DNA from 4 places in the Salinithrix halophila genome. Region 3 is predicted to be linked to each of the others. Evidence: riboswitches for the same ligand, from Rfam matches in the RefSeq annotation. Region 3 holds a riboswitch; each other region holds the start of a gene.

Region 1 (3,242 bases), on a different contig from region 3:
ATAGCGGCCAGTACCGTTACTCCCGTGGTCATTACCAATATGGATCATGTGGAACAGCTAGAGACGCTCGTATCCGGAGAGGTCCAATCTGGAGAGCCGATGCTGAAGGTAATTCTGAAGTGACTGGGTAAAAAAACCCCGCCATAAAAGGCGGGGTTTTTCCGTGGGCGATCAACGGTCCTTTGACGGGTTTTATCGTTTGCGGCGGCGTCCGCCGCCGGTGCCACCGCGTTGGCGTTGGTTTCCTTTTTGGTAGCGTCCGCCCGGTTTTTTCCCGCGGAAACCTGGGGATTCTTCAGACAGACGGACCGGGGTAGTGTCCGGTTCCCGGGTCAACAGTTTTAGAGCAGCTGCTAGTAAGGTAACGGAATCGGTTTCCTGCAGCAGCTCTTCGGCCAACTCTTTATAGGGCTGGTAGCCGCCTTGTTCGACAAGGCTCATCAGCCTTTCCATCGTTAGTCGCTGCTGTCCTTCCATTGCGGCAGTTACGGAGGGAATTGGCTGACGTGCCATCTTCTTCTTGGTGATCCGTTCGATCGACTTGAGGTGACCGATTTCCCGTGATGTGACGAAGGTGACGGCCAACCCTTCATTCCCAGCCCGTCCCGTCCGACCAATCCGATGTACGTAGCTTTCCGGATCCTGGGGGATGTCAAAGTTATAGACATGGGTTACACCGCTGATATCGAGGCCACGAGCCGCCACGTCCGTCGCTACCAGAATGTCGATCGTTCCTTCCTTGAACTGACGCATAACCGTATCCCGCCGCGCCTGGGTAAGGTCACCGTGGATGCCTTCTGCGGAGTACCCCCGCTTATTAAGCCCCTCTGCCAGTTCGTCGACTCGCCTTTTTGTCCGACCGAAAACAATCGCGAGGTCCGGTGATTGGATGTCCAGCAGGCGGCAGAGGATATCGAACTTGTGCCGTTGGGGGACTTCCATGTACTGTTGTTGGATGTTGGGCATGGTCACTTCTTTCGCTTTCACCCGGATTAACTCGGGATCCTTCATAAACGAAGTGGCCAAGCGGCGGATCGGTTCGGGCATGGTGGCGGAAAAGAGAAGGGTCTGGCGGGTTTCCGGCACCTGTTTCAGAATTTCTTCGATATCATCGATGAAACCCATGTTGAGCATCTCGTCCGCTTCATCCAGCACTGCTAGTTTCACATGATCCATGCGAATGGTCCGACGGCGAAGGTGATCCAAGAAACGCCCCGGTGTTCCAACAATGATATGAGGCCGTTTCTTCAAGGAACGGATCTGTCGGTTGATGTCTTGGCCACCGTAAACAGGCAGGGTGCGAATCCCTTTGAATTGCCCAATCTTATTCAATTCCTCCGCCACCTGAACGGCCAGTTCCCGCGTCGGGGTGATGACGATTCCTTGGACTTTGTCTTGTTCCGTATCAGCTTTCTCCACCAATGGGATACCGAAAGCAGCTGTTTTCCCAGTCCCGGTCTGAGCTTGTCCAATCAAGTCTTTTCCGTTCAGCGCCACGGGAAGAGCTTGGGCCTGGATCGGGGTAGCCTCTTCAAACCCCATGTCGCTGATGGCCCGAACGACCTGGTGATCCAATTCTAATTCATAAAAGGTGATCAATCGCTTAAACTCCTTTTTTCGCCCCATGAAGGGGACGGATGATTTTTCGACTTTAATAGACGTCATTCCTATTGTTGACCTATCCCATCATAACCAGTCCCCCGATATAGCGAAAGCTCTTTTTGAAAAAAGGTTCGTGCTTTTCTTTCCAGGAAAGGTATTCGGTCCATGTGTTTAATTCCGCTTTCTGGAAAAAGAGGGTGTACCTACAGATCCAGTAAAAGTTCCTCCAGGTATCTGCCGGTTGACAATTGCGTTGGAATTCCCTATAGTTAAGAAAATTGGCGGTTTATAACCGAACAAAATTATAGGATTCTCTTATCGAGAGTGGTGGAGGGACTGGCCCGATGAAGCCCGGCAACCTACCCCGCGAAGTCGCGGCGGTGTGGTGCCAATTCCTGCAGAGAAATTCTCTGGCGGATGAGAGAGGGTACAGTACACTCAACCTTTCATCGACAGAGATGAAAGGTTTTTTGATTATCAAAAGGGATGGTGGATATGGCTCAGACACTGGAAAAGAAGAAGCCGCTTGTACAGCGATTGGAAGAGAAAATCCTCATCCTGGACGGGGCGATGGGGACCCAATTACAGGAAGCAAACCTTTCCCCGGAAGACTTCGGGGGGGAAGAATATGACGGCTGTAACGAAAATCTCAACCTGACCCGCCCCGATGTGATCCGTCGCATCCACGAAAATTATCTGGAGGCAGGGGCCGACATCATTGAAACCAATACGTTCGGTGCCACGGCCCTTGTCTTGGCGGAGTATGGTCTTGAGGAGAAGGCGCTAGAGATCAACCGGGTGGCGGCACAATTGGCTGTGGAAGCCGTGAGGAAGTATTCCACACCGGAACATCCCCGCTACGCCGCCGGTGCACTGGGGCCAACGACCAAGACCCTATCTGTTACCGGAGGGACCACCTTCGATGAGCTGATTGATAACTACCAGGAACAGACGGTGGGACTGATTGAGGGGGGAGTCGATGCACTCCTGTTGGAGACTTCCCAGGATACGCTCAATGTGAAGGCGGCTGGCATCGGGATCCGACAGGCTTTTGAACAAACGAGTACAAATCTTCCTCTGCTGATCTCTGGAACGATCGAACCGATGGGGACGATGCTGGCGGGGCAGAATGTAGAGGCTTTTTACCTCTCCATTCAGCATTTGAAACCTCTTACTGTTGGACTCAACTGCGCTACGGGCCCCGAATTTATGCGAGATCATCTCCGGACATTGGCCGGTATGGCCGAATGCGGGGTTAGTTGTTATCCCAACGCGGGCTTGCCTGATGAGGATGGCAACTACCATGAAACCCCTCGGGGGCTGGCGCAAAAACTGGCTGGATTTGCGGATCAGGGTTGGCTGAATATGGCCGGCGGCTGTTGTGGGACGACTCCGGAACACATCCGAGCACTGTCAGAGGCATTGGCAGAGAAATCTCCTCGCCGGCGAAGCGTCGAGCCGCTCACCGCGGTATCAGGGATTGAGCCCCTTTACCTAGAGGCGGACAACCGACCGGTGCTGGTCGGGGAGAGGACCAACGTGATCGGGTCGAAGAAATTTCGAGATCTGATCAAGGAAGGGAAGTATGAGGACGCATCGGAAATCGCCCGCCGTCAGGTAAAAGGGGGCGCCCAGGTTAT
Region 2 (3,242 bases), on a different contig from region 3:
CTACGGCCGAGATGGGCAAGACCCCTCCACCAAGGGCTTTCCCCATAATATACATGTCGGGCTTCACGCCTTCCCAGTCACAGGCGAAAAGTTGGCCCGTACGACCAAACCCTGTCTGTATCTCGTCCGCAACAAAGAGAACACGGTTCTCCTGGCAGATGGCGGCGGCTTCTTTCAGGAAGCCTTCGGGCGGTACAATGACGCCTGCCTCTCCTTGGATCGGTTCGACGAGGAAAGCAGCCGTGTGGGGAGTGATCGCCTGTTTCAGCGCTTCGGCGTCTCCATAGGGAATCACCTTGATTCCGGGCAGCATCGGGCCGAACCCGCGCTTATATTCTTCACTGGAGGAGAGGGAAACGGCGGCCATCGTACGACCGTGGAAATTTTCCTCGCAGACGATGATTTCAGCCTGGTCGGCAGGTACCTTTTTTACATCGTAGGCCCAGCGGCGTACTGCCTTGATTGCTGTTTCCACCGCTTCGGCTCCGGTGTTCATCGGAAGGACGAGATCTTTGCCTGTGAGGGCAGCGACACGTTCGTAAAATAGACCCAGTTGATCGTTGTGGAAGGCACGGGAAGTCAAGGTGACCTTTTCTGCCTGGTCCTTCAGTGCCCGGATCAATTTGGGATGGCAATGACCGTGGTTCAATGCCGAATAAGCGCTAAGCATATCCATATAGCGATTGCCGTCCGCGTCTTCTACCCAGACCCCCTCCGCTTTGGCGATGACGATAGGAAGGGGATGATAGTTGCGGGCACCATGTTGGTCGGTCAGATTGATGAGGGTTTGATTCTTAGACATCGGCTCCACTCCTTCGGGGGTTTGCTCGATCATGGCAGAAATATGATTGATAGCGGTATTCTCTCCTCAAATATAACACCGCCTGCCCCTGGTTCATAGGCTTCTGGGTAAAACGGATCAAAATGTATTCGCATACATAAATATGAATTCTGAAAACACCAGAGAAAGTGATCTTCGCGGCGGCTGACACACCGATGCAGGGGCGCGGAGCCGGATTTCCGACTTCGTGCCAGATGTCCCTCCCGCAATATGGGGTTAGTCCGCTCCGTCCCTTCCGACTCCAACCAGTAGCGTGATGCTGGTTGGATACTTGCTGAGTGGCTGGTGCCAACAGACTCTCTGCCGGAAACCGGTTTATTTTTTGCGATGTGGTGGAAGCACTTGTCAACAAGCTGATCTTCTTGAGTTTCGTGATTTCAAGGTTTTAATCGCCTTTTTTGGCTCTTGTTCCTTTTTGTGTGGGAAGGGTTGACGCCCCCGAAAGACCCCGGTATAATAAAACACAAGTTTCAGACGGAAATTAAATCAAGAATTCTTGTAACACTCTTATCAAGAGCGGCGGAGGGACGAGCCCGATGAAGCCCGGCAACCCCGGTTGAGACCGGAAGGTGCCAATTCTTGCAGAGACCTGCTGGTTTCTGAGAGATAAGAGGAGGGACTTGCGATCCAACCTCTTCTCTTGATAAAGGGAAGAGGTTTTTTATTGCTGAAGGAGCACGAATTTTCGGGAACTGAAGACGGGAGCGGATATGGTATGGAGGGTTGGATATGCATCAAGAGACAAAACTAGCGCAAATCGGAAAAAGCCGATGTCGTACCACGGGAGCGATCAGCTGTCCGGTCTATTACTCCACAGCTTATGAACATCCGGCATTGGGACAGTCGACGGGTTTTGATTATACCCGGACGGCCAACCCGACGCGAGTGGTTCTAGAGGAAGCGATCGCCGATCTGGAGGGAGGAGACAGAGGGTTTGCCTGTAGCTCCGGGATGGCCGCGATCCAGACGTTGATGGGACTTTTTTCCCGGGGAGATCATCTGATTGTTTCTTTGGATCTTTACGGAGGGACATACCGGCTGTTCGAGGAAGTGCTGACCCGTTACGGGCTCTCCTTCAGCTACGTCGATCTGCGGGATTTAGAAGCGATCCGGAAGGCGGCTTGTCCTGAAACCCGTGGGATTTTCATTGAGTCCCCCACCAACCCTCTGATGCGAGTAACCGATATCCAGGCCGTCTGCGAACTGGCCACGGCCCAGGGATGGCTCTCCATTGTGGATAATACCTTTATGACACCCTATTTTCAGCAACCGCTGGAGCTGGGAGCGGACTTGGTCGTTCACTCCGCGACCAAATACTTAGGAGGCCACAATGATGTCTTGGCAGGGCTGATTGTCAGCCGGGGCACAGAACTGTCGGAAAAAGTATTCGCCCTTCACAACTCTATCGGGGCGGTATTGGGGCCCCAGGATGCTTGGCTGTTGATGCGGGGAATGAAAACCCTGGCTCTGCGGATGGAGAAGCATCAGGAAAATGCTCTTGCCCTCACCCAGTTTCTGCGGGAACATCCGGCGGTAGAAGATGTTTTCTATCCGACACGCGACCCTCTGGATCGCAAGGTACAAGAAGCTCAAGCGAGGGGGTACGGCGGGATGCTTTCCTTCCGGTTGAAGGACTCCTCTTTGGTTCCGGAACTCTTGGCATCCTTGAAGCTAATCTCCTTCGCCGAAAGCCTGGGGGGCGTGGAAAGCTTGATTACGTACCCTTCCACTCAGACCCATGCGGACATTCCAGAAGCGATCCGGCACCGGGTAGGGGTTTGCGACAAACTGCTCCGCCTCTCTGTTGGGATCGAAAATCTGGGTGACTTGATTGACGACCTGTCCGGGGCGCTGAAGCAAGCAAGTATACAGACGTCTCTCTACTCCAAAGAGGAAAGGGTGTGACACGCGATGAAATTTGGAACGCGCCTTTTGCACAATGGGAATGAAATCGATCCGATAACCGGCGCTGCCAGCATACCGCTCTATCAGGCATCCACCTTTCATCAGGCGGACATCGATTCTCCCGGTGAGTTTGATTATGCCCGCTCGGGGAACCCGACTCGGCGGGCCTTGGAACAGACCATCGCTGAACTGGAGGGGGGGGCTGGAGGTTCAGCCTTTTCTTCCGGGATGGCCGCGATTTCCAGTGTCTTTTTCCTTTTCTCTTCTGGTGATCACCTCGTAGTTTCCAACGATTTGTATGGCGGTACGTTTCGGGTGTTGACCCAGGTGTTGCCCCGGATGGGCATTGAATCATCTTTCGTGGATACCACCGATCTAGCACAGGTGGAAGCGGCGATCCGCCCCAATACAAAAGCCCTCTATATTGAAACACCCTCGAACCCTACCCTCAAGGTGACCGATCTTAGGGGCGCGGCGGCAATCGCCCGGGATCATG
Region 3 (3,242 bases):
GCCCGGGAAGAGGAACGGGTGACCATAGCCGGAATGATCCGGGATGTGAAAGCGATCACCACCAAGAAAGGCGAGGGGATGGCATTCGTTACGTTGGAGGAGTTTTCCCGTGAGGCGGAGTTGGTTGTCTTTCCCCGTACGTTGCGTCAATATCGCACCCTGTTGCAGCTTGATCGGCCTATTCGCGTCAGCGGCAAGGTGAACCACCATGAAAACGGCGTGAAAATCCTAACCGATACCTTCGAGGACTTGGAACGGCTGGAACGGGAAAAAGGGACTCATGGCGGGAGGCTTCCACGAAAGCAAGAATCTCCTGCGATGGATGAGAAGCCGCAGCGTGGTGGAGTCGAAGCTTATATCCGGATCAGTCGGGAGCGGGAAGGGGCTGAAACATTGGAAGCGCTGAAACGCCTCCTATTGTCTCACAAGGGGAAGACCCCCGTCCGCCTCTACTATGAATCCTCGGGGAAGGTGCTAGCTCTTCCTGCAACCAAGTACGGGATCCATCCGTCGGAAGAATGCAAAAGTCGTGTGGAGGATATCCTAGGTAAGCACTCTTTTCGATTGAAAGAGTCTCCCACCACCCGCACCTGATTCAAGCGGGTTACATAGGATGAATCACGACGGATCGAAGGAGAGGGTGGGTTCCCTTGTTTTATAATCATGTTGTCCGTCTCCTCTCCGAGCGGGGCGTCACCCTAGAGGATATCTCTGACATCGCTTATGAACTGCAACGTCCCTATCATAAACAGTTGGAGAAAAAACAGTGTCGGGATAGTGTTGAACAGGTATTGAAAAAGCGGGAAGTTCAACATGCCCTCATAACCGGAATCGCCTTGGATAGTTTGGCGGAGAGGAAGTGTTTGCCCGTACCCTTGCAACGGATGATGGAGGTGGACGAACCCCTTTACGGATTGGATGAAATTCTGGCCCTTTCCATTACCAATGTTTACGGCACCATCGGGCTGACTAGTTTTGGCTATCTGGACAAAACCAAACTGGGCGTTATCCGTCGGTTAAACAACCACAGTGGTCGGATTCATGTTTTCCTGGACGATCTCGTGGCCGGTGTCGCCGCCGCCGCTTCTGCGCGGATCGCCCATGAAAAACCAGACATGGAGCGATACCGAGCCGACCTTGCTCTCCATGAGGATGGGCCGGTGGAGAAGTCCATTGAATCAAAGGAATAGGAAAGACCTCGGGGAATTCTGTTGCTCCCGAGGTCTTTTGGTATCCATCAATGGGACAGGGTTTCCGGATGGCGGATTAAAATGTGTAAATCCGATCTAAAAACTAGGGAAAAAGGGTTGACTTCCCGCCTGTGAGGCACTAAACTAAATAGCAACACTTATCCAGAGAGGCGGAGGGATCTGGCCCTATGAAGCCCGGCAACCTGCATGGCCTGCAAGGCTGCAAGGTGCCAACTCCAGCAAAATGGGAACCATTTTGGAAGATAAGGTGATAGGATGAATAATTGCCTACCCAGTCTTTCCAAAATGGAAAGACTTTTTTTATGAAAAGGGGACGGTTCGGTGGCAAAAAAGGAATCGAGCGGTTTCGATACCATAGCGGAGCAAATCCGTCACATGCTGGACACGATGCAATACGGTTCGATTACGTTGGTGGTTCAGGACGGGAAAGTAATCCAGTTGGAAAAAAACGAAAAAATTCGAATCCGATAAAATAAAGGCGCTGACCAGACAAACTGGAGGCGGCCTGGCCCACTTGGGTTCAGGCCGTCTTTTTGGATATTGAACAAACTGGAGGAGGTGGTCCACTTGGGTGCCCGACTAACGTATGAGACCTGGGAAACCGTGGAGAAAAAGCCTGTTTTCCCTATCGGAGACCCGTTGAAAGGGAGCATGAGTGTTCTGAAGTGGGCCTTTGACCATTATGGAGAAGGCCTTGTCTACGCCTGTAGTTTTGGGGCGGAGGGGATGGTCCTTATCGATCTGATATCCCGGGTAAAACCAAATGCCAAAGTAGTTTTTCTCGATACGGATCTTCACTTCAAAGAGACATATGACGTGATTGAACAGGTGAAAAAGCGGTATCCCGATTTGCGTATTGACATGCTGGAACCGGATCTCACCCTGGAAGAACAGGCAAACCGCCATGGAGACGCCTTATGGGAACGGAATCCCAATCTGTGTTGTCACATTCGTAAGATTGTTCCCCTGGAACGGGCGCTTTCACAGGTGACGGCATGGATTTCCGGCCTTCGTCGGGATCAGTCCCCCACAAGGCGTTTCACCCAGTTCCTTAATCAAGATAGACGGTTTCAGGCAGTGAAGGTATGCCCGCTCATTCATTGGACCTGGGAGGATGTTTGGGATTACATCCGGGAGAAGGATCTTCCCTACAACCTCCTTCACGACCGCGGATATCCCAGCATCGGCTGCGACAAATGTACACGCCCGGTGGCCGAGGGAGAGGATTCCCGGGCAGGTAGGTGGACCGGTATTCAAAAGACGGAATGCGGTCTCCATGTTAATCCGTGACAAAGGTAAGGGGAAACCATGACGATCCTTTATGTTGGATACGCGGTAGCTTTCTTTTTCGCGATGAACATCGGAGCGAGCGGAGCGGCGGCCTCGATGGGTGTAGCTTACGGTGCCGGTGCCGTCAAGAGGCGTCTTGCCGCTTTGGCTTTGGCAGGTTTGGGGGTTTTTTTGGGAGCAGCCCTGGGCGGGGGAGAAGTAGCGAAGACGATCGGGTCAGGAATTATTCCCGGCTCGCTCATGACTATCAAGCTGGCTGTCATCATTCTATCAGCTGCCTGTCTCTCCCTGTTCATCGCCAACCTCCTCGGCATCCCCCTGTCCACGAGTGAAGTCACGGTTGGGGCGGTTGTAGGAGTGGGGGTGGCTTTCCAGGCGGTCTACCTATCCAAGCTGATTACCATCCTTCTCTTCTGGCTAGCGGTACCGGTGGTCGCTTTCCTGATGGCGTTGGTTGCTGGTTGGTTGATCCACTGGATACAGCGGCGCTTCCCCAGGCTTCGGGAGCGGAAGGTGCAACGATGGCTGGCCTTTCTTCTCTTATTCGCCGGTTTTATGGAAGCTTTCTCTGCCGGCATGAACAATGTGGCTAACGCCGTCGGTCCCCTTGTCGGGGCCAACCTCCTCTCTGTCTCCGACGGCATTTTCTACGGCGGTTTCTTCGTCGCCCTCGGGGCAATTCTTCTCGGAGGCAAGGTGTTGGAGACGAATGGGAAGAAGATCACCAATCTTTCCCTTCTG
Region 4 (3,242 bases), on a different contig from region 3:
GTGGTTTGCGGATGCGTTCAAAAGCAGTGGCTTACGAAAGCGATTCGCAAGCGCAAACAAAAGGTTTGCCAGTCACGACGACAGGTTGGTATCCGATTGTCAAGCGGGGGTTAGAGGTCGCCTTTGTGATCGGACTTTTATTCTTTACTCTCCCTGTGCTGGTGTTGACAGCGATCGCAATCAAACTGGAATCCAAAGGCCCTGTCTTCTATAAGCAGGAACGTGTCGGGCTGGGCGGACGCCGTTTTCATGTTATCAAACTCCGCTCGATGCGGACGGATGCAGAGAAAAACGGTCCCCAGTGGGCAGCTAAAGATGATCCCCGTGTTACCCGCGTCGGACGGTTCATCCGCAAAACCCGGATTGATGAGGTGCCTCAACTGATCAATATCATGCGGGGCGATATGAGCTTGATCGGCCCCCGACCGGAACGGGATGTCTTTACTGAAAAGTTTTCCAAGGAAATCCCCGGATTTAAACAGCGTTTGATGGTGAAACCAGGATTAACGGGCTGGGCGCAGGTGAACGGTGGATATGACGCCACGCCAGAAGAGAAATTCTCCATGGACATGTATTATATCCAACGGCAGTCCTTGATCCTGGACATGAAGATTCTTTATCGAACTGTATGGGTGGTCCTTTCAGGAAGTGGAGCCCGTTAAAAGCGAAACAGCATGTAAAAGGGTTGCCGTGATTCCGGCAACCCTTTTTATCGATATTCTTGAGGCGTTAGTACGCTCTTATAATCACAGGTCAAACGAGAGGTATCCTTTCCATCTGTCTCCTATTAAGAAACCAGCCAGCGCAGGGACAGATAAAAAAGCAACCAGAGAGGAACGCTTATGAAAGCTGCGTTGAAAATGCCCAACCAGAAGGTTTTTCCCACAACCGTGTAGTTCATCCAGGGCACCTCCGATACCTCTTAGTGATTATTATTATACGGCAAACTGCCGGTGAATAGTGGGCTGTTAACCATTTGTAAAGGAAATGTAATGTCCGGGAAAGGTCGTTGAAAAACAACAGTGGAAAATTTTCTTGGTTATCTAATGGATAATTTTACCCCATTGACGTTGGGTATCCGGCATGCTAATATCGTTCTCGGACATTTAAATACGGAATGTATGATGTTCTCTTATCCAGAGAGGTGGAGGGACTGGCCCGATGAAGCCCGGCAACCGACCGCACAGCAAGGTTTTGCGGTAAAGGTGCCAATTCCTGCAGGACGTTTAAGTGCGTTCTGGCAGATGAGAGAAAGGATGGCGACTTTTAAATCCTTTCTGCTTCTGGCGGAAAGGATTTTTTTATGGTAAGGCGGTGGAAAGGACATGCTTCAATTGAAAGAAATCCAAAAAACTTATCCGTCCCGGTCCGGTTCGATCCCTGTCGTTGCTTTGAAGGATGTGAACCTGGAAGTGAATGAAGGGGAAATCTTCGGGATCATCGGACGCAGCGGAGCTGGTAAGAGTACACTCTTACGGTTGGTCAATGGCCTTGAAACTCCTGACTCCGGTGAGGTCTGGGTGGACGGTTGGTCAATTACCCGACTGAAAGAGAGGGAACTTCGTCAGGCACGCACCAAAATCGGGATGATTTTTCAACATTTTAACCTTCTCTGGTCTCGTACCGTTTGGGATAATGTCGCATTCCCTCTGGAAGTTGCGGGCCGTTCGAAAGAAGAAATTCGCCAGAAGGTTAATCATTTGTTGGAGCGGGTGGGACTAAGTGACCGGGCCAAAGCCTACCCCTCCCAGCTCTCTGGGGGTCAGAAACAACGGGTGGGCATCGCACGCGCCTTGGCCAACGACCCCAAGGTATTGTTGTGCGATGAAGCGACGTCTGCTCTGGATCCTGAAACAACGGGCTCCATTTTGCAACTTTTAAAGGAAATCAACCGGGATACGGGGATCACAACTTTGTTGATTACCCACGAAATGAGTGTGGTTCAGGCGATTTGTGGACGGATGGGGGTTATGGATGACGGTCGAATGATTGAGGTGGGAGAAGTGTCGGAGATTTTCAGGAATCCTTCTCATCCGGTTACTCGTCAGTTTGTCCGACAAACTTTATTAAAAGAACAAAGTACTCCTTTTGAGGACAAGGGTAGGGATTCCTCTGCATGTATCGTGGTGCAATGCCGTTTCCCTGGATTATCAGATGTTTGGGAGGAACTCCGAAAGGAGGCCGACCGAAGGCAACTTCAAATCCATGTCCTCGCCGGCGGCATTGACCCTTCCACACCTTGGACCCTCCGTGTGGAGGGAGATCGGGAGACTGCCGATAGGATTGTTACGGTATTGAGATCGTTGGGAGCGGAAGCGGAGGTGGCTGTCGGTGTTTCATGAAGTGGATTGGAACCTCATCTGGCAAGCAACGAGGGAGACGGTATACATGGTTGGGATTTCCACCTTCTTCACTGCTCTTTTTGGGATTCCGCTGGGAATCCTGTTGGTTATCACGGATCGGGGCCAGATCTGGGAGCAACAGGGCTTACAAAAAATCGTGGCTTCCGTCGTCAATCTATTCCGGGCGGTTCCCTTTATCGTCCTCGTCCTCGTTCTTTTCCCCGTAGCGCAATTTCTGGTGGGTACGACCCTGGGACCAACGGCAGCCACTATTCCCCTGATCGCTGGAGCGGCGCCCTTTTACGCGCGGATGGTGGAGACAGCCCTCCGGGAAGTGCCCAAGGGAGTAGTGGAGGCCGCTCGGGCGATGGGGGCCACCCGGTTCAGTGTCGTACTTAAGGTGCTCTTGCCTGAAGCGGTCCCGGCTCTGGTCTCCGGATTGACAGTCACTTGTGTCACCTTGATCAGTTTCTCGGCGATGGCAGGGGTCGTCGGCGGAGGAGGCCTCGGGGACGCGGCTTTCCGCTACGGCTTTCAGTCGTTTAATGACGGGATGCTTTACATTTGTGGAATTTTACTGGTTATCCTGGTTCAACTGGTTCAATGGGTCGGGGACTGGACAGCCCGCCGTTCGGATCAACGTTGAATATTTCATCAACATACAGATATGGGAGGAATCGATGATGGTAAAAAGATGGGCTTTTTTTGCGGTTGCGTGCGCTCTTATCACGGCTGTGACAGGATGCGGCGGCGGTGGAGTCGGGGATGAGCAAACCCTGAAAGTGGGTGCCAGCCAGGTTCCCCACTCGGAAATCCTGAATCATGTGAAACCCCGGTTGGAGAAGGAAGGGGTAAAGCTGGAAGTAAAAGTGTTGCAGGATTATGTGACACCGAATAAAG

What was found. A riboswitch is a leader RNA that binds a small molecule or an ion and turns the genes downstream of it on or off. The one in region 3 is predicted to bind S-adenosylmethionine.
Region 1: it holds a riboswitch for S-adenosylmethionine, as region 3 does, so the genes downstream of both, metH (methionine synthase) here and ACFOUO_RS03025 (YezD family protein) in region 3, are expected to answer to the same signal.
Region 2: it holds a riboswitch for S-adenosylmethionine, as region 3 does, so the genes downstream of both, ACFOUO_RS08115 (aminotransferase class I/II-fold pyridoxal phosphate-dependent enzyme) here and ACFOUO_RS03025 (YezD family protein) in region 3, are expected to answer to the same signal.
Region 4: it holds a riboswitch for S-adenosylmethionine, as region 3 does, so the genes downstream of both, ACFOUO_RS11310 (methionine ABC transporter ATP-binding protein) here and ACFOUO_RS03025 (YezD family protein) in region 3, are expected to answer to the same signal.

What each region holds. Positions count from the first base shown of each region.
Region 1 is NZ_JBHSAP010000015.1:392,385-395,626, forward strand. It holds gene ACFOUO_RS12150 (PTS sugar transporter subunit IIA) at 1-123, shown strand, start outside; partial or broken gene ACFOUO_RS12155 (DEAD/DEAH box helicase) at 196-1,599, opposite strand; SAM riboswitch class I at 1,915-2,026, shown strand; gene metH (methionine synthase) at 2,098-3,242, shown strand, end outside.
Region 2 is NZ_JBHSAP010000009.1:374,803-378,044, reverse strand. It holds gene ACFOUO_RS08120 (ornithine--oxo-acid transaminase) at 1-802, opposite strand, end outside; SAM riboswitch class I at 1,346-1,454, shown strand; gene ACFOUO_RS08115 (aminotransferase class I/II-fold pyridoxal phosphate-dependent enzyme) at 1,571-2,746, shown strand; gene ACFOUO_RS08110 (aminotransferase class I/II-fold pyridoxal phosphate-dependent enzyme) at 2,753-3,242, shown strand, end outside.
Region 3 is NZ_JBHSAP010000007.1:170,861-174,102, reverse strand. It holds gene ACFOUO_RS03035 (DNA polymerase III subunit alpha) at 1-594, shown strand, start outside; gene ACFOUO_RS03030 (phosphatidylglycerophosphatase A family protein) at 651-1,190, shown strand; SAM riboswitch class I at 1,346-1,460, shown strand; gene ACFOUO_RS03025 (YezD family protein) at 1,566-1,682, shown strand; gene ACFOUO_RS03020 (phosphoadenylyl-sulfate reductase) at 1,779-2,501, shown strand; gene ACFOUO_RS03015 (inorganic phosphate transporter) at 2,520-3,242, shown strand, end outside.
Region 4 is NZ_JBHSAP010000015.1:216,895-220,136, forward strand. It holds gene ACFOUO_RS11305 (sugar transferase) at 12-662, shown strand; SAM riboswitch class I at 1,130-1,251, shown strand; gene ACFOUO_RS11310 (methionine ABC transporter ATP-binding protein) at 1,326-2,342, shown strand; gene ACFOUO_RS11315 (methionine ABC transporter permease) at 2,332-2,988, shown strand; gene ACFOUO_RS11320 (MetQ/NlpA family ABC transporter substrate-binding protein) at 3,026-3,242, shown strand, end outside.